Regions from separate parts of the Nocardia sp. NPDC003963 genome, predicted to be linked through region 3. Evidence: riboswitches for the same ligand, from Rfam matches in the RefSeq annotation. Region 3 holds a riboswitch; each other region holds the start of a gene.
The links. A riboswitch is a leader RNA that binds a small molecule or an ion and turns the genes downstream of it on or off. The one in region 3 is predicted to bind cobalamin.

Region 1 (7,302 bases), on a different contig from region 3:
ATTACGCGGTATCCGGCAGTGAACCGGTTCGGTGAAGGGCGGCCCACTACCGCGGGTCCGTACGGCAGCCGACTGCCTATCGTGGATTCGTGACTCTGCCGATACCGGACCCCGCCGCGGAAGGCGCTCTGATCATCCGAGCCGTGACCGATCTACTCGGCGGCGATCTACTCGGCCTGTATCTGTACGGCTCGGCGGTGACCAGCGGTCTGCGGCCGGACAGCGACCTCGATTTCCTGGCGGTCACGATCTCGCGCATCACCCCCGAGATCCGGGATCGCCTGGCCGGCAGCCTGCTCCGGTATTCCGGGCGCTGGCCGCGGTCGGGCCCCGCCCGGCCCGTGGAGCTGACGGTGGTCGTGCGCGACGATATCGTTCCGTGGCGCTTCCCACCGCGTGCGGAGTTCGTCTACGGCGAATGGCTGCGTGCGGAGTTCGAGCGGGGCACTGTCCCGGCTTCCGCGGACGACCCCGATCTGGCGATCCTGCTCACCATGGCGCGTGACGGGTCGCTCGCGCTGGCCGGGCCGCCGGCCCACCGGATTCTGGATCCGGTGCCGCCGGGCGATCTGATTCGGGCGATCACCGCAAGTCTGCCCGTACTGACCGATAGTGTGGACGGTGACGAGCGCAATGTGGTCCTCACCCTGGCGCGTATGTGGGTTACGGCGGACTCCGGGGCGGTGGTGTCCAAGGCGGAAGCCGCGGATCGTCTCCTACCGCTGCTGCCCGCGGGCCACGCCGCGCTGCTGCGCCGGGCGCGGGACGGCTATCTCGGCATCGCGGTGGACGACTGGACCGGGTGCCACGACGCCGTCGCCGCCTTCGTGCGCTACGCCACCGACACGGTCACGGCCGCCTGCGCGCGAACCGGGTGAGCCGGGGCCCCGCCGAACCGGCCGATCCGGCGGGGATCGAGCCGCGAAGGCCCGATCCCCGCGACACCACTACCAGGCGATGGGGCCCTGCGCACCGACGAAGGAACCGTCGGTGGACATATCCGGCGACTCCGCCGCCGCGAGGACGACCGCCGCGGCCTCCTCCGGTGTCGTCGGTGCGTCGGCCGCCGCCGGAGCCAGTTCGGTCGCGACGAAACCGGGGCATACCGAGACCACCCGGACATCGGTGCCGGCGAGGGTTTTCGCCAGCCCGACCGTGATGCTGTTCAACGCCGCCTTCGATGCCTGATAGCCCGGGACCACCATCGAGTAGTACGCCGAGTCCGGATTGCGTTGCTGGGTGAGCGAACCCATCTCGGTGGAGATATTGACGATCCGGCCGGCCGGCGCCCGGCGCACCAGAGGAAGCAACGCTTCGATCACATTGACGGGACCGAAGGTGTTGGTCATGAGGGTCTCGGTGAACGCGCCCGGATGGGCGAAGTTCACCGTGCCCGCCGCGGTCGCCTCGGGCAGAATGCCGGCATTGTTCACCAGTACGTCGATGTGCTCGTATCGTTCGGCGATCGCTTCGCGCAGGCACCGCGCGCTGTCCACCGAGCACACGTCCAGGACTTCGCCCTCGGCCGCGAGCCCCTGTGCCCGCAGTTCTCCCACTACCGTCTCCACCGCCGCCGCGCGGCGTCCGGTGACGATCACCCGGTGGCCCCGCCGGGCGAACGCCGTCGCGGTGGCGCGTCCGATTCCGCGGGTCGCCCCGGTGACCACCACGATCTTCTCCGACATATCGTTCCTTTCGCGATTCCGCTGTTACTCCACGAGCATCGGCGAGGGCACCCCTGGTGTGCTGGCAGGAAATCGCCGTCGCATTCGCCCCCTCGGCACCACCGCACGATCCGGTCGTACGTCCAGTTCTGTGTCCGATAGCATGGTCCACGGCCGCACTGCGGTCGCGGCGCGGTGAGGGAACCCGGTGCGAATCCGGGACTGGCGCGCAACGGTGACACCCGTGTGGTGGAGTCCGATCACTCACCCGCCGAGCTCGGTTCCCGGCCTCGCGCACAGGCCCAGACGCAAGGAGTCCACGCCGTGACGCGGTCCATTTCCCTGGCGGTCGCCGCCGTGGTGTCCACCCTCCTGCTGGCCGGATGTTCCGGTGCGGACAGTTCCGGCGATCCCGCGGCAGCCGCCGGTGGATCCGGTTATCCGATGAAGCTCGGCAACTGCGGAACCGAAATCACCGTCCCGGCGCCCCCGCAACGCGCCGTGGCCCTCAACCAGGGGTCGGCGGAGATCCTGCTGTCACTCGGGCTGGCCGATCGGATGGTGGGCACCGCCACCTGGACCGATCCCGTCCGCGCGAATCTGGCCGCCGACAACGCGCGAGTGCCGCGACTGGCCGACAACAAACCCTCGTTCGAGGTGGTCCTCGACAAGGAACCGGATTTCGTATCCGCGTCCTTCGGCGGCACGCTCGGTCCCGGTGGCGTGGCCGAACGCGAACAGTTCACCGAACTGGGTGTGCCCACCTACCTCTCGCCGACCGATTGTGACGGCAAAACCGATATCAGCGTCAATGCCGACGGCGCCCGGACCGAACCGCTGACCATGGATTCGGTCTACCGGGAGATCCGCGAACTGGCCGCGATCTTCGATGTGCGGGACCGCGGCGAACAGCTGGTCACCGAACTACGCGATCGCCACGACGCCGCGGCCGGGCGGATCGCCGCGGACGGCGTCTCGCTGGCGTTCTGGTTCGCCGATACGTCCACACCGTATGTCGCGGGCTGCTGCGGCTCCTCCGGGATCATCACCGGCGCAGTGGGCGCGAAGAATGTATTCGACGACACCACCGACGAATGGCCGCAGGTCAGCTGGGAGACGGTACTCGACCGTGACCCGGCTGCCCTCGTACTGGCCGATCTGAGCCGGCGCAGTCTCGCCGGGGACGCCCTGGACAGCAAGATCTCGTTCCTGGAATCGAACCCGGTGACCGCCGAACTGTCCGCGGTACGCGATCGGCGCTACATCGTGGTCAACGGCGCCGATCTGAACCCGTCGATCCGGACGGTCGACGGTATCGAGAAGGTCGCCGACGCCCTGGAACGGTGGGGCCACGGTTCGTGAGCCCGGATGCACCGTCGCGCACCACCGCCCGGATCGCCCGCGCACCCGCTACCGCGGCGCTGGTTCTGGCGGGGCTGGTCGTGCTGATCTCCTCGATGGCCTTCACCGTCACCATCGGGCCGGCGGAGCTGTCGGTCGGCGAGGTCTACGCGGTCCTGTTCGAGAAGCTGGGCGCCGGCACCGCCGCTGTTTCGCCGATCCGGGAGGGCATCGTCTGGCAGTTGCGGCTGCCGCGCACCCTGCTCGCCGCGATCTGCGGCGCCGGGCTGGGAGTCTGCGGAGTGGTCATGCAGTCACTGCTGCGCAACCCACTCGCCGACCCGTTCGTCCTGGGGATCTCCTCCGGCGCGTCCACCGGCGCGGTGCTCGTGGCCGTCCTGGGCGTGGGCGGCGGACTGATCTCACTGTCCACCGGAGCGTTCCTCGGGGCGCTCATCTCGTTCGGCCTGGTACTGGTCCTGGCCGCGGGTGCCGGCGGCGGCACCGCCAAGGTGGTGCTGGCCGGGGTGGCCGGGACCCAATTGTTCTCCGCGCTCACCTCGTTCATCGTGCTTTCCTCGGCCGACGCCGAACGGACCCGCGGGATCCTGTTCTGGCTGCTGGGGTCGCTCGCGGGCGCCACCTGGAACGATGTGGGCACCACGGCGATCGTCTGCGCGGGTGGGATGGCGCTGTGCTGGTGGTACGCGTCCGCGCTGGACGCGTTCACCTTCGGTTCCTCGGCCGCGGCGACCCTGGGCGTCGCGGTCGGCCGGACCCGGCTGCTGTTGCTCGTGACCACCGCGCTCATGACCGCCGTACTGGTCAGTGCCGCCGGAGCGATCGGGTTCATCGGATTGGTACTCCCGCACGCCGCGCGTTTCCTGGTCGGCCCCCGGCACAGCCGCCTGATCCCGGTGACCGCGGTTCTGGGCGCGATACTGCTGGTCTGGGTCGACGCACTCGCCCGCACCGTATTCGCGCCGCAGGAGGTACCGGTCGGCGTGGTCACGGCACTCATCGGCGTCCCCGCGTTCGCACTCCTGCTGTTCCGCTCCCGGAGTACGCCGTGACCCGCCCGCCCGATCGCAGGACCGCACACCGCGCGGATGACACTGCGGCGCAACCGATCACACCTCGGAGCATCCGTTGACACTGAACGCACAGAATCTGTTCTGGTCCCGGGGCGGCAATCTCGTCGTCGACGATGTCACCCTCCGTCCGGAACCCGGGCAGACGGTCGGCCTGCTCGGGCCGAACGGATCCGGCAAATCGTCGCTGCTGCGCCTGCTGGCCGGGATCTCACGGCCGGACCGGGGCAGCGTCACGCTCGACGACACTCCCCTGTACCGGCTGGGCCGGCGTCCCCTGGCGCGCCGGATCGCCGTGGTCGGCCAGCACGCGCACACCGATGTCGATATCACCGTGCGGGATGTGGTGCGCCTCGGGCGTATCCCGCACCGCGACCTGTTCGGCCAGGACGCGGACGAGGAACCGGCGATCGACCGGGCACTGCGCGCCACCGACCTCTCCGGCCACGCGGGGCGACTGTGGAGCACCCTCTCCGGCGGCGAACGGCAGCGGGCCCAGATCGCGCGGGCCCTCGCCCAGGAACCCGGCGAACTCCTGCTCGACGAGCCGACCAACCATCTCGATATCGCCCATCAGCTCGATATCCTCGATCTGGTCACGCGATTGCCGCTCACCACGGTCGTCGCCCTGCACGATCTCAACCTCGCCGCCATGTTCTGCGATTACATCCTGGTCCTGGATCGTGGCGCGATCGCCGCGCACGGCACCCCCGCCGAAACGCTCACCGAACCACTCGTCCGGGACGTCTACGGCGTGCATGCGACGATCACGATCGACGACGGTGTTCCGGCCGTTCGCTATCGCCGCCCGGCGGTACCTTCGGGCACCACAGCCCCCTGACGAACGCATGGGCACCCGCCTCTCGACCCGCGCTGCCAGGGCGTGGTCTCCGCGGCCGTCGTGGGTTCGATCGACCTGTTCCGGCGACCGGACGCACTCCCGCCGCAGCGGTCGAATCGTGAACCGCCGAGCCGCGATCCGACAGGCGCGGGGTGGTTGCGCCGCGATCGCCCGGCCACCGATCGGCCCGCGACTTCACGGTGCCCGGGAAGAACGGAATCGAGCCCGGTGATGGCGCACAAACGCCACCGCCCTGCGCGACTCGGAGTTGCCCCCCGATTGCCGATATCATCGCAGGCGCCCGATCGAATCCTGAAGTACAGGTAGTACCGATGACACGCCAGCCGCACACCGTATCCCCCGATATACCGAAGGTCGTCGCGGGGCCGGACGCGGTGGTCGATCCGCCGTCCGCACCGGTCCGGAACTATTTCCCACCACCGCGAGAGCTGCGCGGCAACCTGAACGGCTGGACCTACCCGGCGGTGTTCCTGGTGGCCGTTCTCACCACCTTCCTCCTGGCCCAGGCGGCACTCGCGCTGGATTCGGGCGAACCGCTGCAACCGGCCATCCATATCGCGGCCGCCGTCTGGGTCGCCTCGTATCTGCCGATGCTCTCGGCGACCTCGCGCGGCCGGTCGCGGATCCGGATCGAAGGCGCGCGATTCGCGAACGACGAGGACGCCCTGGTGATCCGCCGTTCCCTCGGCTACGAGGTCGCGCTCGTGATCTGTTTCCTCAGCCTGGCCACCTTGTGCGCGATCTTCGGTATCGGCACCTGGACCGGCACACTCACTCTGCACCCGCATCCGCCGGTCCCGCCGTGGCTCGCCGTCGCGGCCGCCGGCGCGGTCCTGCTCTACCTCTACTTCTACGCGCGGCGACCGGAGATCCGCCGGCTGGTCCTGACACCGATGCATATCGTGCTGCCCACCAAGACCTCGGTCGCGAATATGGTGAGCTGGACCTCGATCGAGCAGATCGAGGTCGTATCGCGTAACAATTCCAAGGGCACGATCCGGATCTCGCGCCCCGGCCGGAAGCCGGGCCGCAGCGTGACGAAACGGATCCACGCGGAGAAGCTGTCGATCGGTTCGGCGGCCACCTATTGGCTGATCCGCTTCTACCACGAGAATCCCGACCTGCGTGTCGAACTCACCGACGAGCGGGCCGCCGAACGATTGCGCACCTACACGGTCGTTCCCGAATTCGGTCGCTGAGGGCCGGGGACCATCCCGGGGACGGGCCGCGACGAGCGCTCCACCGAAAATGCCCGATCACACCGCAGCACGAGGCGACACAACGACGGCTTTCGTCTCCGGGCAGATCCCGACGGCCCCGGACTGCGACGGCGCCGGCCACAGTTCACCGCGGAACCCGCCCGACCGGGCCCGAATGCCGCGGCCGGGGTGCGGGACGGATGCTCTCACGCAATCGGCGGGGCATCCGAGCAGATCGCGGACCACGTCGACGGGTTCGGCGCAGGGCGGGAGGCCCCGGGCCCGATAGGCTTCCGGCATGGTGCGGATCCGGCAGATGCACGAATGGGCGGTGGACGAGGACGAGGCCGTCGCGGTTCAACAGCGGCTGCGGGATCTGGTGCGAGTCGGGGACGAACACGGTCCGATCCGGTTCGCGGCCGGGCTCGATGTCGCCTACCGCGATCCCGATATCGCGATAGGGGTGGTCACCGTGCTGGATATCGACTCGCTTGCCGTGGTGGACAAGGCGATCGTGCGGGAACGGGTCGAATTCCCCTATATCTCAGGACTTTTCGCGTTCCGCGAGATACCGCCGCTCACCCGCGCGCTGGAGGCACTGCGGGTCGAACCCGATGTCCTGGTCTGCGACGGCCACGGCCTGGCCCACCCCCGCCGTTTCGGACTCGCCGCCCATCTGGGCGTGCTCACCGATCTGCCGAGTATCGGCGTCGCCAAAAAGGCGTCCGGCGAGTATCACGAACCGGGCCCCTACCGTGGCGATTCGAGCCCGGTCACCTTCGACGAGGAGATCGTCGGCCGCGCCCTGCGTACCCAGCCGGGCGTCAAACCGCTGTTCGTCTCGGTCGGGCACCGTTTCACCCTGGATTCCGCGTGTGATCTGGTGTTACGGCTCGCCCCGCGCTACCGGCTACCCGAAACCACCCGCACCGCCGATCATCTGGGCCGAATCGCCTGAAGCCGTTCGACCCGCCGGAGAGTCCGCGGCCGGGAGCGCGCGAACCCGCGTATGCCCACGACCGGCGATCTCCACCGTGTCAGACCCGCACCAGATCGTCGGCGTGTATCACCGGACGCTGCATACTGTCCGGCAGTTCCCGGGTGGATCGGCCCAGTACCGTCGCGAGTTCGGCGGCGTCGTACTC
Region 2 (7,302 bases), 130 kb from region 3:
CCCGCACGGTATGGATCTGGCCGCGCTGTGCGCCGCCTACCGCATTCCGCACAGGCAGGTCGATCCGGAGCAGCTGGCCGTCGAGTTGGTCGGGCACGCGCACGGAACTCGGGTGCTCGAGGTGATCACCGAGCGGTCGCGCCTGCGTGAGCTGCATGCGGCGGTGCGCGCCAGGATCGCGCCCTGATCGAGGCTGGTCTGCCCGCAACCGGATGGGTGCGGTGTTCTTATTTCGTACTTTCGAGCTGCGCCACCGCGTTGTCGGTGAGCCAGCGAATCTCCTCATCGCTCATCGCAAAGGCCGTGTACCCGACGCTGAGATCGAGACCACCGAGCTGCTCGTTGGCGATCACGAACAGTGACGGGCCGAACACGTCGAGTGACACGGCCCGGGTGACATCCTCGAGCGTGTAGGCGCCGTAGGTGGTCTGGAGGCCGGACTCGCCTGCCGTGGTAACGGCGAGTCCGTCGATGCGCCCGTTGTGCCGCATCGATGGCCGGGCTTCGTGCCGGTACAGCTCCCAGTCGGGAAGCTTCATGATCGAGGCGGACGCCTGGTCCTTGGCCAGCGCGGTGATCAGCTTGAACGAGGCGTCACGGGCGGTTGCCCAGAAGTCGTCGGTTATCGGGTGCTCGATACGCAGGATGTCGACATAGCAACCGCAGGTCTCCCGCGGTGGCGCGGGATTACTCAGGCGGCGGAGATCGATGGTGGTCAACACGGTCATGGCGTCGAGCCGGTACCGCTCGCGAATGGCGAGCAGGAAGGCTGCCGTTACCGCTCCGTGCAGCGTGGTCCGGTTGGCTTCGACGGCATCCATGAGCGTGGCCGTTGCGTCGGGCCCGAGGTAACGCGCCAGCACCCGGGTTTCTTTCTTCGGATCGGGCACCTTCTGCTTGGGTAGCCGGATGGCGGGCGTATAGGTGGGTTCCTTGCCGCTGCCGGATTTGCTGGGCAGGACCTCCTCGAGCGGTGGGGGCAGGGTGGTGTGGACCGGGGGTTCGAGTTGCGCCGTGGCCGGATCGGCGAGGAATTCGAGGAGCTGGCGAGCGAGCATGTTGGCGGATCGGGCATCGAGAATCGCGTGATCGACGCAGATGACGATGTGGTTGAGGTCGGCGTCGGGTGACTGCCGCACCAGCGTTGTCCGCAGGCGCGGATGACTACCCTTCGGGATCGGTGTACGGAGCTCGGAGGCAAGAACCTTGCGCCAGGTGTCCGGTTCGGCACCGTAGAGCACCTTCAACGGGATCTCCGTCGTGCCCTCGGTGTGGAACGAGGGCCGGCGCATGGCCAGGGGCGGCAGGCGTCGCCAAATAACCTTGCCGTAGCGGATATGCGCGCACAGAATGGGGTGCTGCGTCTGCAGCCAGGCGAGCGCCTGCTTCACCAGCGCCGGATCGAGGTGCCCGCGCACGTGCAGCACCTGTATGGCGATCAGCCCACGATGGGCGTGCATATAACTGAGCAGTTGTTCCTGTTCGCCCAGCGCGCGCGTAACATCCACACTGTCCTCCCACGTTTCGAGCACCATTTCAGAACGCGATGAAATCGGCTGGTAACCACATTGGACAAGGGACTCGAGTGATGAACGATTTCGAACAACCGATAATCGACTACATCTCCGGGCTGGTGGCCGAAACCGGTGGAGCGCCGGTCGGTCGCGAAACCCATTTGCTCGAGGCCGGCATGCTGGACTCGATCGATCTGGTGAAACTGATGCACTTCGTCGAGGAGCGATTCGAGATCAGCATTCCGGATACGGAAGTAGAGGCGGAGCTGTTCGAATCGCCGGCATCTGTAGCAGCCTACGTTTCGCAACGAGCGGCTGAACCCGCCTGAAGTTCGCACAGCCGGGCGCGCAGGAGCTTGCCGGTCGGGGCGCGCGGCAGTGCATCGATGAACGCGATCTCGGCGGGGACCTTCTGCACGGACAGCCTTTCGCGGGCCTGGTGCATCAACTCGGCGGCCGATACCTCCGCCTCTTTGACGACGAACGCGATCAGCCGATTACCCATCCGCGGGTCCGGGAGACCCGCCACTGCGGCTTCGGCGACGGCAGGCAAGGTCATGAGCGTCTCCTCCACCTCGATGGGGTCGATCTTGTAGCCGGATACCTCGATCAGCAGCTTGCTGCGGCCACGGAGGAAGATGCGGCCTTCTTCATCGAGTGACGCGAGATCGCCGGTCCGGAACCAGCCCTCGTCGAACGCCGCGGCGTTGGCCACGGCATCGCCGAGATAGCCCCGCATGAGCGAGGACGATCGGATTTCCATCTCCCCGACGGACGAGCCGAATTCGGTATCGAACGGCGTGATGCGGACCCTGGCGTCGCCCGCCGGTTTGCCCACCGAGGCCCAGCTCGAATCGGGATCGGCGGAGTCGTTGTGCGAGAACATGCTCGCCTCGACAGAGCCGTAAGCCTGCCGGAGTACCACACCCAGGCGCCCGCACGCCGCTTCGAAGAGCGACCGCGTCAATGGCGCGCCACCCGAGAAGGCCAGGCGCAGACCGAGATCGTAACTGCCGGTCTGACCGGCGATGATTCTGTACATTTCCGGAACGGCACCCATGACGGTGACGCGCTCGCGGACCATGGTGTCGAGTAGCTTCTTGCGCGAGAGCGCCAGCGGCAGCGGATCGCTCCAGTAGAGCGTCGTGGCACCCCGGGCCACGGCCTCCGTAGCGCCCAGTATGAAGCCCAACGAGAAGTTGCCGGGCAGAATGTTGAGAACGATATCGTCTGGCTGGAGGTCCCAGGCGGTACTGGCTCGTTCACCATCGGCGATGAGCTCGGCATGGGTGTGCGGCACCACCTTGGGTAACCCGGTCGAGCCGGAGGAGAAGAGGTAGAGCGCCGTCGTGTCACCCGGCAGCTCGGGCAGCGGGGCGGTCGCACTTCCTTGCGGCAGGGTATCTGTCAGGAACAGGGGAATGCCGGGGGCCACATCTGCGATCAGCGTCTCGGCAGCAGCGGCAAGGCCGGGGGTCGACACGACGGCCTCGGGTCCGGTCTTCTGCGCGAGCGCGGCAAGCTCGGATCGCGTGGCTGTTACGTCCAAGGGCATAGCGATCGCGCCGGCGGCGAACAGTGCGTGGGCAGTGACGAAAAGATCGGGCGAGTTCGGAACCAGCAGGGCAACCGGATGGCCGTGCTCGACGCCACGTTCGATCAAGCCGGCCGCGATTCGGCCGATCCGCTCGACCAGAGCAGCGTAGGGCCTGAATACTTCGCCGTGGCGCAATCCACTGGTGATCGGTGCCGCGGCTGTCAGCGAAAGCAGGTTGTCGTAGATCATTCCGACTCCGCACGGTCGGGCCGCCCCCGCTGACCGAGAGGTATATCCGGGCTGCGGCATCTCCAAGGCGTCGGCGATCATGCCGATAAGCGAGGCAGCGAACGCCGTTGTCGAACGTCAGAGCTTCTGTCGGTGTCGAAAGGGTGGGGCAAATGCTCACACCACCCACCTGCGATTTTAGCAGCCGGCGCAATGCCGCTCCCGAGGCATTGCCCATCGATTCGGCCGGCGTGACGTTGTGACATCGACGTCGCCGATCAACATGTCGAACCGGGTTCCCTGGTCCCGCTGTTGCTGGCGGGCGCCGACAAGGACCCCACCGTCTTCCCCGATCCCGAACGATTCGATGTGACCAGGGGCAACGCCGCGGAGCACCTCTCGTTCAGCAGCGGGCTGCACGGCTGTCCGGGCGCTGATCTGGCCCGATCGAGAGGCACCGTCGCATTGCGCGCCCTGTTCGAGCGGTACCCTGATCTGCGTCCGGACGGGCCGCCGATCCCGCGCGGCCTGGTGAACCCGAACAGCTACCGTTCCATGCCCGCCAGACTCTTTGTCGGCTGGAGACCGCTGGGTCGAACAGTGCCCGGATACAGGCGGGGCTCGCCGATTCGCGTGTGTTGTATCCCTGCGGACAGCCGGTTGGTCGGATGCTGATGCTCCGGGTTCCATGGAGCATGTTCGCCCAGTCGAGACCACTCCGGCGGCCTATGCGCGCACCGCACAGAGCGCGAGCTCGATGGGAACTCGAAGTCATTGTGCCGGAGGAGCCGCCGGCACCTACACCGGATGCCGCACGCGCTTTGCCGCGCTCGCTCCTGGAAGTCGCGACAAGGCCGCGATGGCCCGGGAAGCCGAGCGTTCCGTCGGCGACGCGGAGCTCGGCGAAATGTCGCAGTACCCTGTCGACGTACGGCTCTCGACAGTGCTCGTCGATCCGGGACACCGATCTCATGTACTACCCGCCCGCCGATCGATGTTTCTGGAGGCGGGCATATTCTGGCGGGCGCAGCTGGTTCGTCGTGCGCTGTTGCGACGGTGTGCGGCGTCGAAGCCCGCCGGTTGACGTTTCGCGACGTCGAGTGGCCGGGTGAGAGGGAACCCGGTGGGAATCCGGGACTGTCCCGCAGCGGTGAGCGGGAACGACCGCCGTCATAGAGCACTGGGTTCTGTCCTGGGAAGCGACGGCGTAGTACAGCTCGGGGTATATCCCGAGTCGGCCGATCGAGGCCGATGCCCGTGAGTCCGAAGACCTGCCGGTTGTGCCGGGTGCGCCGTGCCCGGCGGCCGTCGCCTCGCGGAGTGGGTGCTACGCCGATATCCACGCATTCGGGAGAGTTCCCGATGCGCAGTCGTCGTGTGCGCGTGAACGGGTGACGGCCGTTCACTGCCGACGACAGGGTATGTATCGTGTCATCACTTTCGGGGTTCTCAGGGCCGTCGAGTCGCGGTCGCCGCAGGTCTGCCTGCCCCGTGCACTCAGGTGCTCAGTGGAGCCTTCCCGAACCGGCACCCCGGTGCAGGCGATCGGTACGGTCCGACCACTCGGCCGGTTGGTCTCCGGTGACCGGCATTGTGCGCTGCTGGGCCGGGGGTTCCGGTCGGAGTAGTACCCGCGGCCCCTCGCGTCGGGCGCAAGCACAGCACGTTCGGTTCGGGTGGCCGATTGTCGGCTCGAACGTTGCGGGAAGGAGGTCGGCCGGTGGAGAAGATGTATGCGGGCGCTCGGTTGCGGGTGTTGCGTGAGCAGGAGGGATTGTCTCAGTCCCGGCTGGCCAAGATGCTCGGATTGTCGCTGAGTTATGTCAATCAGCTGGAGAACGATCAGCGGCCGCTGACGGTGCCGGTGCTGATGCGGTTGACATCGACCTTCGATTTGGAGGTGGGTTTCTTCGCGCCGGAGACCGATGCGCGGTTGCTGGCAGATCTGCAGGAGGCATTCGCCGAGGATCCGGAATCCGGCTCGGTCAGCGGCAGCGAACTCGACGATCTTCTTTCGCGGGTGCCGGCCGCGGCGCGGCTGCTGATCAGTCAGCACCGCCGGTTGCGCAGTGCCAACGGCCAGCTCGAACAGCTCACCGCCGGGCTCGAATCGCCGGTGGTCGATCCGCGGACAGCGATGCCCTACGAAGATGTTCGTGACTTCTTCTACGACCGCCGTAATCACATCCCGGCCTTGGATACTGCCGCCGAGAGCCTGTTCGTACGGGGCGGATTCACGCTCGGTGGGCTCGATCTGCAACTGGCCCACCTGCTGCACGAAGAACACGATGTGAAGGTTTCGATCCGCTCGGAAGACCCGGCCCGGCCCGGTCCCAAGCGTCTCTATGATCCGGAGAAACGTACGCTCGTACTCGCGCGGCGCCTGACCGCCGGGCAGCGCGCGTTCCAGTTGGCTACGCAGCTGGCGTTTCTCACCCAGTCGGGGGTGATCGAGGATCTGTTCGCCGAGAGTGCTGCGTTGCCGACGGAATCGCGTCGGCTGCTGCGGATCGGGCTGGCCAATTACTTCGCAGGCGCGTTGATCTTGCCCTACGGGTTGTTCCTGAGTGCGGCCGAGGCGTTACGTTACGATATCGATCTGCTCGCGGCGCAGTTCGAGGTCGGTTTCGAAACGGTGTGTCATCGGTTGTCGACGTTGCAGCGGCGTGGGCAGCGTGGTGTGCCGTTCTTCTTCGTCCGTACCGATCGAGCGGGCAATATCTCCAAGCGCCAGTCCGCCACCGCGTTTCACTTCTCCCGTGCCGGGGGAAGTTGCCCGCTGTGGGTGGTACACGATGCGTTCGCGACGCCGGGCCGGATCCGCACGCAGATCGCGGAGATGCCGGATGGACGGACCTATCTGTGGTTGGCGCGGACTACAGGCGAGAGCAGCCCGGGCTATTTGGCGCCGTCGCGAGATTTCGCCGTCGGACTCGGTTGTGATCTGGCCTACGCCGACAAACTCGTGTATTCCCACGGGCTCCCGCTCGACGATGCGGCTGCCGCTGTTCCGATCGGAGCCGGTTGCCGGGTATGTGAGCGTGTGGCGTGTCCGCAACGGGCTTTCCCGCAGATCGGGCGACCGCTCGCCGCTGACGAGAACCGCCCGGCGACAACCCCGTACGCGCCCGCGGTGGTCGATGGCTGAAGGTGCCCGCCAAAGGCGGTCGGGTCGGGCTGCGGCGTAGGCACCGGCGCGCGGTCACCGGGGCGGGCCCGGCCATGCGCACGGTGTGCTGGATGAGCGGCACATCGTGGGTCCGGATCGCCGCGCCTCCTGCGGAGGCGAGTGCCGCGCCGGCGAGCGACCCCGCGAGCCGGTCGGCGGGGTTGGGTGATCCGAGAACGGCGTGGATGAAGGACTTCCGGGTGGCTCCGATCGCCCGGGCCGTGCTCGGCGGAACGGTTCGAGCGGCGCGGCGCAGGCGGAGTAACCGAGCCATGGCTGCCGACCCACGTCGGCTTGCGCCGGTCCGCCGTGTCCTCCACAAACTCCACAACTTTGCAGTTCAGTCTCCACAAAATACGCATTTGCGACGGATTCCGGCAGCTCTGTCGCGTCAGTAGCGTGCGAATCGAAGCGAATCGCATCGATCCCTGGAGGCCGAGGACTGTGAAGAATCATCTCGTCCGTACCCATCGTTCCGCGGAGCATTTCCCCCGCGAGCAGCATCTGGCATGGCGGATCGCGGAGGTCGCGACAGATCCGGTGGAGGTCGCCCCGGAGACCGAGGAGATGATCGTCAACCGGATCATCGACAACGCGGCGGTCGCCGCGGCGTCGTTGATCCGGCGCCCGGTCGCCAATGCGCGCGCCCAGGCTCTGGCCCACCCGTATGGCCCCGGCTCGACCGTTTTCGGTGTCGGTGGCCGGTTCTCCCCGGAATGGGCGGCCTGGGCCAACGGGGTCGCGGTGCGTGAACTCGATTTCCACGACACTTTCCTGGCCGCCGAGTACTCCCACCCCGGCGACAACATTCCCGCGATTCTGGCGGTGGCCCAGCATGCCGGCCGGTCCGGTCG
Region 3 (7,302 bases):
GGCGGATTGAGCAATATCTCCTATGTATTGCTGTTCCTGAGCCTCACCGGCGCCGGAACGCTACTGGCCAATGTGGCCGGCTCGGTGGTCAGCACGGTGCTGGCCAACGAGCTGCACCGCAGGCTCACCTTCCACGCGGCCGAACGGGTCGGCTGGTTCACCGCGCAGTGGGAAGGCGGCGGGCTGGCGTTGCTCGGGTTGGGGATCAGCACCGCGGCACTGGCCTCGCTGGAGATTCTCGCCCCCACACTGAACGAGCCCGCCCAGGCCGCGGCCGTGCTGGCGATCAGCGCCGCGGTCGGCGGTCTGCGATTCCTGGCGCTGCGCGGCCTGGTGTTCGGGCCGCTGCGACGGGCCCGGGAAGTGACCGCGCAGCGGTCCGGGTCAGCTCGCGCGCTCGGCCAGCCGGTCGAGTAGCCGTTTGTGCACCAGCGGCGGCAGCATATCGCTGACATCGCCGCCGAAGGCCGCCACTTCCTTGACAAGGGAGCTGGACAGATAGCTGAAGGCCGGGTTGGTCGCGATGAAGAAGGTGTCGACCCCGGAAAGCTTCTTGTTCATCTGCGCCATCTGGAGTTCGTAACCGAAATCACCGGCATCGCGCAGACCCTTCACGATGGCGCTGATGCCCTGTTCGCGGGCGAAGTCGACCGTGAGTCCGTCCCAGGAGGCGACCCGGACATTCGGCAGATCCGCGGTCGCATCGCGCAGCATCTCGATACGTTCGTCGATACCGAACATGCCCTGCTTCTTCTTGTTGATCATCACCGTGATGACGACCTCGTCGAACTGCGCGGCGACCCGCCGGAACACATCGAGGTGGCCGTTGGTCACCGGATCGAACGACCCCGGGCACAAAGCTCCTGCCATGGGTCAGACGCTAGCAGGTTCCGCCGGCGCGGCCGGGTCCGCTCCGATATACACCGCGGACTCGATCCGGGTCTCCCCGTAGCGCCGTGCCCGCCGGCCTTCGAACCCTGCGGGCCAGTCGATCTCGGTGGCACGCGCGGACCGTTCCACCAGCAGCAGCGCGTCCGCGGAGAGCCAGCCGTGGGCGGCCAGCGCCGTGAGATCGGCATGTACGGCGTCGGTGGACAGCTCGTAGGGCGGATCGGCGAAGACGAGATCGTAGGCCTGCGCACTGCCGTGCCCGAGCACCTGCGCCACCGTCCCGACCCGCACCTGCGCACCGCCGAACCCGAGTTCGGCGATATTGGCACGAAGTACCCCGGCGGCCCGCCGGTCCGATTCGACCAGTAGCGCGGCCGCGGCACCGCGGGACAGCGCTTCCAGCCCGAGCGCGCCCGAACCGGCGTAGAGGTCCAGTACGCGGGCTCCCGCGAGATCCATCCACGCCTCGATGGAGGAGAACAGAGCCTCGCGCACCCGATCCGAGGTGGGCCGGGTGCCGGCGGGCGGTACCTTCAGGCGCCGCCCGCCGGCGGTACCGGCGACGATCCGGGTCATTCGGATTCGCGCTCGCCCAGCTCGACCAGCAGATCACCGCCTTCGACCTGCTGAACCTGCGCGATGGCCACCCGGCCCACCACACCGCCGCGCGGCGCGGTGATGGCGGCCTCCATCTTCATGGCCTCGATGGTGCCGATGGTGTCACCCGAGGCGACCGTTTCGCCTTCGGCGACGGTGAGCGTCACAACGCCGGCGAACGGCGCGGCGATATGGTGCGGATTGTTCTTGTCGGCCTTCTCCGCGGCCGGGATCTCGCTGGCGATGGAACGGTCGCGTACCGATACCGGGCGCAGCTGCCCGTTGAGGATGCACATGACGGTGCGCATCCCGCGCTCGTCGGGTTCGGCGATCGCCTCCAGGCCGATGAGCAGGATAACGCCCTTCTCGAGCTGTACCCGGTGCTCCTCACCGTGGCGCAGACCGTAGAAGAACTGGTTGGCCGAGAGCCCGGTGGTATCGCCGTATTTCTCCCGGTGCGCCAGGAATTCCGCGGTCGGGCCGGGGAACAGCAGCTGGTTGAGGGTCGCGCGCCGCTCATCGGAGGTACCGGCCAGTCCCGCTTCTTCGGCGGCGGACAATTCGGTCACGGGTTTGGCGGCACCGCGCCCGGCGAGCGCTTTCTCCCGGAACGGTTCGGGCCAGCCACCCGCAGGCGTGCCGAGCTCGCCACGCAGGAAACCGATCACCGAATCCGGGATATCGAACCGGCCCGGATCAGCGGCGAAATCCTCGATATCGATCCCGGAACCCACCAGCGACAACGCGAGATCACCGACCACCTTGGACGACGGAGTCACCTTGATCAGCCGGCCCAGCAGCCGGTCCGCGGCCGCGTACTTCGCCTCGACCTCCTCGAACCGGTCACCCAACCCCAGCGCGATCGCCTGCTGGCGCAGATTCGACAGCTGGCCGCCGGGGATCTCGTGGGTGTAGACGCGGCCGGTCGGCGCGGGCAGCCCGGACTCGAACGGCGCGTACACCTTGCGCAGCGCCTCCCAATACGGTTCCAGATCACACACATTGCGCAGGTTCAGCCCGGTGTCGTATTCGCTGTGCGCGGCGGCGGCCACGATCGCCGAGAGCGCGGGCTGGCTGGTCGTACCCGCCATCGCCGCCGACGCACCGTCGACGGCGTCCGCACCGGCCTGCCACGCGGCCAGGTAGGTGGCCAGCTGCCCACCCGGAGTGTCGTGGGTGTGCACATGGACCGGCAGATCGAAATTGCTGCGCAGCGCCGACACCAGTTTCGCCGCGGCCGGCGCGCGCAACAACCCGGCCATATCCTTGATCGCCAGCACATGCGCGCCCGCGTCCACGATCTGCTCGGCCAGCTTCAGGTAATAGTCCAGGGTGTAGAGCTTCTCGTCCGGATCGGCCAGATCACCCGTGTAGCTCAACGCCACTTCCGCGATCGCGGTACCGGTCTCGCGGACCGCGTCGATCGCCGGACGCATCTGATCCACATTGTTCAAAGCGTCGAAGATCCGGAAGATATCGATACCCGTATCGGTGGCCTCGGCCACGAACGCCCGGGTGACCCGCTCCGGGTAGGGGGTGTAGCCGACAGTGTTACGGCCGCGCAGCAACATCTGCAGGCAGATATTGGGAACTGCCTCGCGCAGCGCGGCCAGCCGCTCCCACGGATCCTCGTAGAGGAAGCGCAGCGCCACATCGTAGGTCGCCCCACCCCACGCCTCGATCGAGAGCAGTTCCGGAGTCAGCCGGGCCACATGTCCGGCGACATCGAGCAGACCGTTGGTACGCACCCGGGTCGCCAGCAGCGACTGGTGCGCGTCGCGGAAGGTGGTATCGGTGACCCCGACCGCCTTCTGCTCCCGCAGCGCACGGGCGAAACCCTCCGGGCCCAAGGTCAGGAGTTTCTGCCGCGAACCGTCCGGCGGCGGTACCGACAGGTCGATCGCGGGCAGCTTGTCGTGCGGGTACACCGCGGTCGGCCGGGCACCGTGCGGTTTGTTCACCGTGACATCGGCCAGGTAGTTCAGGATCTTGGTGCCGCGGTCGGCGGGTTCACGGGTGGCCAGCAGTTCCGGACGCTCGTCGATGAACGAGGTGGTGATCCGGCCGGCGGTGAAATCCTCGTCGGCGAGTACCGCGAGCAGGAACGGGATATTGGTGGTGACACCGCGAATCCGGAACTCCATGAGCGCGCGCCGCGCCCGGGCCACCGCCGTCGGGAAATCCCGGCCGCGGCAGGTGAGTTTGACCAGCATGGAATCGAAGTAGGCACCGATCTCGGCGCCCAGGTTCGCGCCGCCGTCGAGCCGGATACCGGCGCCGCCCGGGGTGCGGTAGGCCGTGATGCGGCCGGTATCGGGACGGAATCCGTTGGCCGGGTCCTCGGTGGTGATCCGGCACTGCAGCGCCGCGCCCCGGATGGTCACCTTCTCCTGACTCAATCCCAGATCCGCCAGGCTCTCCCCGGCCGCGATCCGCAACTGCGACTGCACCAGATCCACATCGGTGATCTCCTCGGTCACCGTGTGTTCCACCTGGATCCGCGGATTCATCTCGATGAACACATGGTTGCCGCGCTCGTCCAGCAGGAACTCCACCGTGCCCGCGCAGCTGTAGCCGATCTGCCGGGCGAACGCCACCGCGTCCGCGCAGATCCGGTCCCGCAGCTCCGGATCCAGATTCGGCGCGGGCGCCAGCTCGATCACCTTCTGATGGCGCCGCTGCAGCGAACAGTCCCGCTCGAACAGATGCATCACATTGCCCTGGGTATCGGCCAGGATCTGCACCTCGATATGCCGCGGATTCACCACCGCCTGCTCCAGGAAGACGGTCGCGTCACCGAACGCCGACTCCGCTTCCCGCGACGCCGCCTCGATCGCCTCCCGCAGGCCGGATCGCTCGGCGACCCGGCGCATCCCGCGGCCACCGCCACCGGCGACGGCCTTCACGAACACCGGGAACTCCATGGTTTCCGATGCCGCCAGCAACTCCGTCACATCGGCCGAGGGCGCGCTCGAATTCAGCACCGGCAGCCCGGCCGCCTTCGCCGCGGCGATCGCGCGGGCCTTGTTACCGGCCAGTTCGAGAACCTCGGCGGCGGGACCGATGAAGGTGATGCCCGCCCGGGCGCACGCGGCGGCCAGATCCGGGTTCTCGGACAGGAACCCGTACCCCGGGTAGATCGCGTCGGCGCCCGCTGTCCTGGCGGCCTCGATGATCGCCTCGACCGAGAGGTAGGCGCGGACCGGATGGCCCTCCTCGCCGATCTCGTATGCCTCGTCGGCCTTCAGACGGTGGACCGAATTCCGGTCCTCGTGCGGGAAGACGGCAACCGTCCCGACACCGAGCTCGTACGCCGCGCGGAAGGCTCGGATGGCGATTTCGCCGCGGTTGGCAACCAAGACTTTCGAGAACATTGGACCAACGTACCCGGCGCCACATCCAGGATCGACAGCGAAGTCCACTTGGCAGGATCTTCACAGGAGGGTATGGCAATGCTGCGAAGTATTGTTCATCGCACCGTCATATCTCACCGCCCACAACCCGGGCCTGTGCGTATATTGCGGTACCGCAATCCCCCGGCCATCCGCGGGATGCGGCCGATTTTGCGAAGGTATGCGAAGCCGTGTCCGGCCCGTACCGGGCCGACCGCCCTGGGCTACTCGGCGCGTCCGCGTTATGGTGGTGCACGCAGCTGGTCCGCCGGCCGGACGACGAGGAGCCCCGAACGTCCGCCCCCGGCGCCGAAGCCCGCACCACGCGGGTGAGAGGGAATCCGGTGGGAATCCGGAACTGTCCCGCAGCGGTGAGCAGGAACGAACGCCGTCATCAGCACTGGGCGCACAGCCTGGGAAGCGACGGCCAGTAGGTCGGCCGTATCGGCCGGTGCCCGCGAGTCCGAAGACCTGCCGGCTGTACCGGGTACGCCGTATCCGGTGGCCACCGCCTCGTGGATTGGGCGCTGCGGTCCACCAGTGCTGACATTGCGATCCGCCCGCGCGGCCGGTCGTACGGGGTCTCATCGGTGCCCGTGCGTCCGTGAACGGCGATGGCCGTCGAACTTCAGCACTGGAGAACACCGTGACTGTTATTTCGCAAAGCCCGTTCACCGCAACGGTTCTCGGACTTCCCCGGGTGGGGCCGCGCCGGGAACTCAAACGCGCGACCGAGTCCTACTGGGCCGGGCGTATCGATGCGGCACAGCTGCACGACACCGGGTGCACGCTGCGCCGCGACCAGTACACCGCGCTGGCCGCCGCCGGCCTCGATTCGATCCCGGTCGGCACCTTCTCCTACTACGACCAGATGCTCGATACGGCCGTGCTGCTGGGCGCCCTACCGGCCCGGGTGGCCGATATCGACGACCCGCTGGACCGCTATTTCGCGGCCGCCCGCGGGAACGAATCGGTGGAACCGCTGGAAATGACCAAATGGTTCGATACGAACTACCACTACCTCGTTCCCGAAATCGGTCCGGAGATCACCTTCACCCTGCATCCCGGCGATCTGCTCGCACAGGTGGCGGAGGCGATCGAGCTGGGTGTCGCGGCGCGGCCCGTCGTCATCGGGCCGGTCACTTTCCTGAAGCTCGCCAAGACCACCGGCGGCGCGGCACTGGACCGTATCGGGGAACTGATCCCGCTGTACCGGGAGCTGCTGCGGCTGCTCGCCGAAGCGGGTGCGACCTGGGTGCAGCTCGACGAGCCCGCGCTGGTCACCGACCTCACCGACGCAGAACTCGCCGTCGTCCGCCGCGTCTACACGGAATTGACGGAGTCCCGGGACCGGCCGGCGGTGCTGGTCGCCACCTACTTCGGGTATCCGGGGCCGGCCCTGGACACCCTCGCCGGGACCGATATCGAAGGTATCGCGGTCGATCTGGTCGCCGGTACCGATATCGCCGCGGTCGCGGCGGTACCGGCCCTGGCGCACAAACTGCTCGTCGCGGGCGTGGTCGACGGCCGCAATGTGTGGCGCACCGATCTCGACGTCGCATTGGCGACATTGGCCACCCTGCTGGGAAGTGCCGGATCCGTGGCGGTCTCCACCTCGTGCTCGCTGTTGCACGTGCCGTACTCGCTGGCGGTGGAGACCCGACTCGACGACGCCCTGCGTTCCTGGCTCGCCTTCGGTGCCGAGAAGACCGCCGAGGTGCGGGTACTGGCCACCGGGTTGACCGGCGGGACCGAATCCGTAGCCGCGGAACTCGGGGCGGCCCGCGCCGCCGCGGCGAGTCGCCGGGCCGATCCGCGGATCGGCAACGCCCAGGTGCGGGCGCGACTGGCCGCGCTGGGCCCGGCTGCCGTTCGGCGGGCGCCCGCCGAACAACGCCGGACCCTGCAACAGGATCGGCTGCGCCTGCCCGCGCTGCCCACCACCACGATCGGCTCCTACCCGCAGACCTCGGCGATCCGGCTGGCCCGGGCGGCGCTGCGGGCCGATGAGATCGACCGGGCCGAGTATGTTCGGCGGATGCGGGCGGAGATCGCCGAGGTCGTCGCGCTACAGGAGGAACTGGAGCTCGACGTGCTGGTGCACGGCGAACCTGAACGCAACGATATGGTCCAGTACTTCGCCGAACAGCTCGACGGATTCGCCGCCACCGATCTCGGCTGGGTGCAGTCCTACGGCACGCGCTGCGTACGCCCGCCGATCCTGTTCGGCGATGTCTCCCGTCCCGCCGCGATGACGGTGGACTGGATCACCTACGCCCAATCGCTCACCGATAAACCGGTCAAGGGCATGCTCACCGGACCGGTCACCATCCTGGCCTGGTCCTTCGTCCGGGACGACCAGCCACTGGCGGATTCGGCCCGCCAGGTCGCCCTGGCAATCCGGGACGAGACGGTGGATCTA
Region 4 (7,302 bases), on a different contig from region 3:
TGACACTGCGCGGTATGAACGCCCACAGCGATTCGCCGAAGCGGGAACTCGCCGGATCCTCGGGTGTGGCCACGCGGACATGATGACCGCGGTTGTGCTCCACGAAGAAATGGCCGTACGCGGATTGCGCCAGCGCGACTTTCGCCAGCCAGCGTTCGAGCCGTTCGACCCGGTGACCGAATTCGTGGGCGGCGTTGATACCGATACCGGAAACGATTCCCAGCGTGACGGTCAGGCCCAATTTATCGACGAGTGCCAATTCGGAACCGGCCCACATGTATCCCGCGACGGCCAGTCCGATGAACTGCATCGGCAGGAATAGGAACGTGCACCAACGATAATAACGATCGTTGGACAAGGCCTCGTAGTCTTCGTCTCGCGGACTGCTTCCGTCGGAACCCACCGCGATATCCAGCACCGGGATCACCACCAAGACGAGAATCGGGCCGATCCACCAGAACAGGACCGCTCCGGTAAGGCTCACCAGTGGTGCCGGTAGTAGCGCGCAACCGGGCGCTACGGTGCTCAGAATCCAGAGATAGCGTTTACGATCGCGGGTGGTCCCGCGTCTGAGGATTGTCATATCTGTCTCGCTCGTCCAACCGATCCATTCAGTTTGGGTACGACTGCCCGAATCCGGTACCGCCGAGGCTCCCCGCGTCACGGAGGCGCATCCCGACTCGTATTCCGGATTTCTCGTGACCGGCCGGAAGTTTCCGGCGCGGCGGCAGATTCATGTTTTTCGGCGTTCCGGAGGTCGGCGCCACCTGTATCCCTGGTGGCCCGGACTCGGAAGTGGCCCGTTTCCGCGTTCGGTCCGTACAGCTCGGCACTCCCGGCCGGGTCGGTCCGGAGCCGTCTCGGCCGCGGACCGACCCGGCCGGGGACGGTACGGAGGCACCCGCGTGCGATCAGTCGATACCGCGTAGCAGCAGACCCACTGTCCGGACGGGTGTTTCGATCGCTCTTACACTCGCGGAACTACGGCAGGGCACCACAGTTCACCGGCGCCGGCACACCGGCGAGGCGATCGTTCACCCACTGCTCCGAGGTCATCATCGACGGGAAGAAGGCCACATCGTGGGTGCCCAGGAAACCGGCGGATACGGGAGGCAACCCAGCGTCGGAATCCAGCTGAACGGCCGCGCCGCCACCGCACCAGCTCGACGCCATACCGTGCACGGCCGGGTACGGAGCAGCCTCATCGTTCCTGGCCGAGTAGATACGTACCGGCACCGCCGGAGTGAGGCCGCCGAGCCGCTGCTGGTCGAATGCCTTCTTCAGTTCCGGGGAGCCGTCGATCACGGCCGCGAGAGGCAGTCCGCTGGTCGTCCACTGCGCGGTGACCTGCGGCTGCGCCATGGTGCTGGAGAGCCCACCACCGCACTTACCTATCGAATCGCGCAGGATCGCCTTACCGGTGTCGTTGAGCGCGGCATCGATTTCCGGACGGGTACCGGGATAGTCGGCGGCGATGCCGTTGAGGATCCAGGCGATGGCCGGTGCGACGCCGGGGTGGCCGTCGCTGCGCGCGATATATTCCTGCGGGCCCACCGGAGGACCGCCCACATAGGCGCCTCGTACGTTCAGCTCGGGGGCATACTCCGGTTGTAGTTCGGCCGCCGCCGCGGAAGCCATCCCGCCCTGGGAGTAGCCGTAGAGTACGACCGGCGAGTTCGGCGTGAAACCGGCACCGGGCAACCCCAACGCGGCGCGGGCGGAATCCAGTACCGCGTAACCCTGTGTCTTGCGGTTGAGGAAATTGTGGATGCCCGGCGCGCCGAGGTCGTGATAGTCGGTCATCACCACTGCCATCCCGCGGGACAGCATCTGGTAGATCGCGATGACGTCGTATTCGAAGACCAGATCGGCCGGCGGCTGGTACCGGACCACCTGCGACAGCATCGCCGACGGCGCGCACTCGACGCCTTGCCCCTGGGTACCACCCGCATACGCCACCAGCGGGCGTTCCCCCGGGCCGGTCCACGGCGCAATCGGCTCCAGATACGTACCCACCACCGTGGTCGGCGCGTCATGGGTGTCGCTGCTGGCGTAAGTGAGGCGGGTCGACTGCACCGGTACCGTCCCGGGTAGACCCGGGGCCGAGATTGCCAGGTGCGCTGCCTCGGCACGGAGGATATCGCCCCCGGCGCCCGGTGAGCGCGACGACGCCGGTTGCGTCCAAGCGGCCGGCGCGGCGATCGCGCCACCGGCTGCGACTATGAGGACTCCTGTCAAAACTGCTAGCCAAGCTCGTTTTTCGCTCTTCATACCGATCCTTCATGCGTGTGATCCAGTCAGGGCGATTGTTGAACCGAGAGACACGATTGCCGCGGACGCGAGCACAACTCTGCTGGTCAGCGAACCGTAAGCAGGGAAAGGCGACGCTTCGATCCAACAGATCTCGATCGAGTACTGCGAGTATCTCTGTTCGAACGCAGAACCGGGCACATATGCACTTCGTGTCGTCGAGGCCAAAGCATATGCCATGTTGCGGACGCAAGCCCGGAGGTCGCCGCGGGGATTCGCACAGGGCCGATCGGTACCGACGACCGGTTCGCCATCTGCCCACGGACGGCTCGGCATCGACCGGAATGCTACTGTGACCGGGCGCTGGTTACCGCCTGTCCGTGATGGGCGGTTCGCAAGAGGGAATCCGGTGGGAATCCGGAGCTGCCCCGCAGCGGTATGTGGAAACGACCGCGGTCATCAGCACTGGGCCCGCCGCCCGGGAAGCGACCGCCAGTAGGCGATACCGGATATCCGGTATCCCGTCCACGAGCCCGAAGACCTGCCCGCGCGGCCGAGCCGACGGCGCGGTCTCCTGTCGACTCCGAGGGAGCGGTTGACGAGATATGGGTCCTGTGGTGCTCGGCTGCCTGCGCACATACGCTTCGGGACGGTGCGGATAGCGCCGGCCGATGAGAACTGTCGAGAAACGGCGGCTGCCCGTCGCCGTGCTTGCCTCCGGCCTCGTCGTGGCACTCGTGGTGATCTCCGTACTCGCGCTGGCGCTCGGTGCGGCCCAGATCCCGTGGCGTGACACGATCTGGTTCCTGTGGGCCGAACTCACCGGCGCGACGGTGCTCGCCACCGACGTCGCCGACTATCGGATCATCGTCGACTCCCGATTGCCCCGGGTCCTGTCGGCTGCTCTCGTCGGCGCGGGTCTGGGCGGGGTCGGGCTGCTGGTGCAGGCCATGGTCCGTAATGCGCTCGCCGACCCGTACGTACTGGGGATCTCCTCAGGGGCGTCGGTGGGGGCCACCGCAGTCGTACTCTTCGGCGTTTTCGGGGCTCTCGGCATCTACGCGCTGTCGACCGCGGCCTTCATCGGTGCGCTCGGCGCCACCCTTCTCGTCTATCTGATGGCGCGCTCGGCGTCCGGGCTGGTACCGCTGCGGCTGGTACTGACGGGTACTGCCGTCGGTTACGGTTTCTCCGCCGCGACGACGGTACTGGTGTTCCTGGCCCCGCACGGGGATGCCGCCCGTTCGGTGATGTTCTGGCTGCTCGGGAGTCTGGCGGGCGCGACCTGGCAGATGGTTCCCCTGGTCGCCGCAGCGGCCTTGTCCGGGCTGACGGTGATCGCCGTGTACGCGCGTCATCTGAACGCGCTGGCGATGGGGGACGAGGTCGGTGCCGCACTCGGAGTGGACGCTTCCCGGTTCCGGCTGCTCCTGTTCGTGGTCGCCGCCGCGATGACGGGCTGTTTCGTCGCCGTATGCGGCGCCATCGGCTTCGTCGGGCTGGTGGTGCCGCATATCGCCAGACTGCTGGTCGGAGCCGACCATCGACGGCTCACGATCGTGACGCCTCTGCTGGGCGCGGTGTTCCTGGTGACCGCGGATCTGGTGGCGCGGACCCTCATACCTCCGCAGGAACTCCCCCTGGGCGCGATCACCGCGGCGGTGGGCGTCCCCGTTTTCGTCCTGTTGATGCGCCGCCGCGGCGCGCTGGTGGAACACGGCTGATGCGGGTCGATTACGAGAACGTGGCGGTCGAGTTCGACGGCACGCCGGTGGTCGAGGCGGTGACCCTGACCGCCGCGCCCGGTGCGTTCATCGGCGTCGTCGGACCGAACGGCAGTGGTAAATCCACCCTGCTGCGATGCCTCTACCGCGCCCTGTCGCCGACTTCGGGGCGCGTCCTGGTCGACGGGACGGATATCTCGGCGATCAGCATGCGGGAGAACGCCCGCCAGGTCGCGGCGCTGACCCAGGACGCGAACACCCCGTTCGATTTCACCGCCGCCGAGGTAGTCGCCACCGGGCGGCTACCACATACCGCGCTGCTGCGCGGTACACACCGCCGCGACCGCGAGATCTGCGCCGCGGCCATGGCCACCGCCGATATCGGTCATCTCGCCACGCGCGGCTTTCTCGCACTGTCCGGCGGTGAACGCCAACGGGTGCTGATCGCGCGGGCGCTGGCCCAGCAACCGCGTGTGCTCGTCCTGGACGAACCGACCAATCACCTCGACGTCCGCCACCAGTACAGCGTGCTGTCCGCGGCACGCGGTCTGGGGATCACCGTGATCGCGGCTCTCCACGACCTCAATCTCGCCGCGCAGCACTGCGACCGGATCTTCGTCCTGTACGCGGGCCGACTCGTCTGTTCGGGCCGCCCGCACGAAGTGATCACCACCGAGGTCCTCACTCGCTGGTTCTCGATCGGCGGCCATATCGTCGACCATCCGCGGCTGGGTGTCCCACAGGTCATCTTCGACGAGAAGGAACAGTGATGAGATTTCTCCGGCCGGCCCGGGCATTTGCGGTCGCCTGCGTGGTGGCCACGGCAGCATGCGGAGCCGAGCTCCAGGAGGCCCCGCGATCCGCGGCCGACACCTCGGTCACGGTGACCAACTGCGGCGCGCCGCTCACCGTCGACGGCATCCCGGAGCGGGTGGTCACCAACGACACCGGCATCACCGAGATGATGCTCGCCCTCGGCCTGGCCGATCGGCTGGCGGGTTACACCAGCTACCCCGGTAAGGAACGCGATATCGCCACCTCACCGTGGAAGGCCGACTTCGACCGCGTACCCGCGCTCGGCGACGCCTTCACCCGCGAGATCGTGCAGGCCGCCGCCCCCGATTTCGTCTTCGCCGGCTGGAACTACGGTTTCAAGGAGTCCACGGGACTCACCCCGGATTGGGTGCGCTCGATCGGCGCGGTCCCCTACCAGTTGACCGAGGCATGCCGGCAACCCGGATCCGATCGTCGCGGCGTGATGGAACCGCTGGACGCCCTCTACGCGGACCTCGTCAACCTCGGTGAGATCTTCGATGTGCGCGACAAGGCGGACGAACTCGTCGCCCAGTACCGTGAACAAATCGCCGGAGCCGCCGACGGCGTACCGGCCGGGCGGGCACCGGCGCGGGTCTTCCTGTTCGACAGCGCGACACCGGAACCGTTCACCTCGGGCCGCACCGCGGCACCGTCACAGATCATCCGTGAGGCGGGTGGCAGCAATATCTTCGACGACCTGAACGATTCGTGGACCACGACCTCGTGGGAGGCGGCGGCACAGCGGGATCCGCAGGCGATCGTGATCGTCGACTACGGCGCTGGCCCGGACAATTCGGTGCAGGCCAAGATCGACCAGCTACGCGCCCAGCCGCTGATGGCCGGAACAACAGCCGTCCGCGCGGACAACATCATCGCGCTACCCTATGCCGCGCTGGTCGAGAGCCCCCGCAACCCGCAGGCCGTCGTCACAGTAGCGGACTTCCTCCGATCCAGAGGATTCTGAACGAGCCGAGTTCCTCCCGGCGAGTACGGGAGGTTCCCGGGTACCGGCAGGGCGAGCCGCGCCACGCTACCGGCTTACGCGGTGGTCGGCGCAATCGACGGGGGACGATCACAGCCGGTGGCCGGCTTCGGCACCGAACGGCTCGTCCGCGGCGCACGGATGCTCGAGGCGCCCCGAACCCGGCTATCGCCGTCATCCCCCGGACTCCATGGTCCCGGCCTCGCCCCGGGAACCGCTGCCGACTCAATGGAATTACGGCCGTCCGGGACGCGCACGACCGGTCAGCCGCGATGCTTCCCGCGGAGGAACAGCAGCGGTAACAGCACCACGCCGACGATCGGGATCCCGCCGACCAGCACGAGGAAAACGCCCATGAACAGTCCGACGATCAGCGGCGAGCCCCACCCGGCTCCGGCATAGGCCTGATCTCGATCGTTACCGCCGATCCAGTTACCCGGGTCGGCACGGACCAGTCGCGCCGGGAGCACCCGCCCCGGCTCACACGCACCGTTCACATGAACACGGATATCAGCGAATCCCCCGGATCCCTCGGCAGCGGCGAAATCACCGTAACAGTGCATGGTTCGGCGACCGCCTCCCCGGCTGTCACGTTCGTAGACCTCTTCGGACCGCAGGACCGTCACGTCCCCCCGCTCCCCCGCCCAATCGAGCCCGGCCGCCACCACCTTCGCGTTGCGAACCGGTATATCGCCGATCAGATGTACGGAGAACCAGGCCAGCGGCAGGCACAATACCCACAGCACCACCAAGGCAACAGAATTTCCGCGGCCACCGGCCGGCTCTCGTTCGCGCACCCGTCCTATTTTCCGGCAGCACCGCCGCGGCGCACGGTTTTATGTGCTTACCGCTGTCCGGGCAGGATGCCGGCCTGCCCGGACAGCGGAGTCATCTCGAACTGTGATCGGATCGAAAACTGTCGACGACCAGCGGCCTCACCCCTTCCTCCGTCGTGCGGTCCGGGAGCACCGAAGGGCTCTCGATGCGCCGTGGACGTGCGATCGATCGGTGATGTGACGACCTCGAACTACGGTGTGGCCCCGGCCGGGCACAATATTCGAGGTGGCGCCACCAGGTCTGTACGGATCGAAAGCGTCCCTGACCGCCGGCGCCTCGATGGATTGGCATTCGGGATCGATCCCGCGGGCAATCCCATCGTCCACCCACACCGTCAGGTGTTATGCGTTTCCGCTATTTCCGAGGCGATTTCGCCGCGTGTCGGAAGACACACCGCCGATGGCCTGCGTGTCGCCGTCTACGGCGTTGCGATGCCCGGGATTTCGCCGACCAGCCTTGCCGCGCCCCCACTTCGACGATATCGACCGCATACGCGACGGCGAATCCGCGTGCGCAGCAACGACTCCGCGCACGTGGCGGGACCGCCCGCATCCGATTCTCGCCCGGACATCGCGCACGCAGGATCCGAGGCCGAGAACGGTCGGCGCACCCGATCCCCCACGGCAGCCGGACACGGGAAGCGGCAACCCGGCATCCGCTTCGCCGGTCAGCAGTCCCGTCGGCGTCCGCTCT

Region 1: it holds a riboswitch for cobalamin, as region 3 does, so the genes downstream of both, ACWEWT_RS30895 (ABC transporter substrate-binding protein) here and metE (5-methyltetrahydropteroyltriglutamate--homocysteine S-methyltransferase) in region 3, are expected to answer to the same signal.
Region 2: it holds a riboswitch for cobalamin, as region 3 does, so the genes downstream of both, ACWEWT_RS17955 (short-chain fatty acyl-CoA regulator family protein) here and metE (5-methyltetrahydropteroyltriglutamate--homocysteine S-methyltransferase) in region 3, are expected to answer to the same signal.
Region 4: it holds a riboswitch for cobalamin, as region 3 does, so the genes downstream of both, ACWEWT_RS13330 (FecCD family ABC transporter permease) here and metE (5-methyltetrahydropteroyltriglutamate--homocysteine S-methyltransferase) in region 3, are expected to answer to the same signal.

Annotation. Positions count from the first base shown of each region.
Region 1 covers NZ_JBSGIP010000036.1:21,943-29,244, forward strand. Annotated here, with positions in the region: gene ACWEWT_RS30885 (aminoglycoside adenylyltransferase family protein) at 90-878, shown strand; gene ACWEWT_RS30890 (SDR family NAD(P)-dependent oxidoreductase) at 948-1,685, opposite strand; cobalamin riboswitch at 1,812-1,971, shown strand; gene ACWEWT_RS30895 (ABC transporter substrate-binding protein) at 2,109-3,026, shown strand; gene ACWEWT_RS30900 (FecCD family ABC transporter permease) at 3,122-4,078, shown strand; gene ACWEWT_RS30905 (ABC transporter ATP-binding protein) at 4,155-4,937, shown strand; gene ACWEWT_RS30910 (hypothetical protein) at 5,270-6,157, shown strand; gene ACWEWT_RS30915 (endonuclease V) at 6,456-7,115, shown strand; gene proB (glutamate 5-kinase) at 7,195-7,302, opposite strand, start outside.
Region 2 covers NZ_JBSGIP010000009.1:44,647-51,948, forward strand. Annotated here, with positions in the region: gene menD (2-succinyl-5-enolpyruvyl-6-hydroxy-3-cyclohexene-1-carboxylic-acid synthase) at 1-187, shown strand, start outside; gene ACWEWT_RS17935 (phthiocerol/phthiodiolone dimycocerosyl transferase family protein) at 228-1,535, opposite strand; gene ACWEWT_RS17940 (acyl carrier protein) at 1,589-1,843, shown strand; gene ACWEWT_RS17945 (class I adenylate-forming enzyme family protein) at 1,810-3,300, opposite strand; gene ACWEWT_RS17950 (cytochrome P450) at 3,592-3,954, shown strand; cobalamin riboswitch at 4,356-4,557, shown strand; gene ACWEWT_RS17955 (short-chain fatty acyl-CoA regulator family protein) at 5,000-6,427, shown strand; gene prpD (2-methylcitrate dehydratase PrpD) at 6,893-7,302, shown strand, end outside.
Region 3 covers NZ_JBSGIP010000009.1:179,141-186,442, reverse strand. Annotated here, with positions in the region: gene ACWEWT_RS18565 (GtrA family protein) at 1-417, shown strand, start outside; gene coaD (pantetheine-phosphate adenylyltransferase) at 385-870, opposite strand; gene rsmD (16S rRNA (guanine(966)-N(2))-methyltransferase RsmD) at 874-1,467, opposite strand; gene ACWEWT_RS18550 (pyruvate carboxylase) at 1,464-4,862, opposite strand; cobalamin riboswitch at 5,215-5,353, shown strand; gene metE (5-methyltetrahydropteroyltriglutamate--homocysteine S-methyltransferase) at 5,527-7,302, shown strand, end outside.
Region 4 covers NZ_JBSGIP010000004.1:266,857-274,158, reverse strand. Annotated here, with positions in the region: gene ACWEWT_RS13340 (alkane 1-monooxygenase) at 1-583, opposite strand, end outside; gene ACWEWT_RS13335 (lipase family protein) at 982-2,076, opposite strand; cobalamin riboswitch at 2,598-2,813, shown strand; gene ACWEWT_RS13330 (FecCD family ABC transporter permease) at 2,922-3,974, shown strand; gene ACWEWT_RS13325 (ABC transporter ATP-binding protein) at 3,974-4,744, shown strand; gene ACWEWT_RS13320 (ABC transporter substrate-binding protein) at 4,744-5,754, shown strand; gene ACWEWT_RS13315 (hypothetical protein) at 6,036-6,569, opposite strand.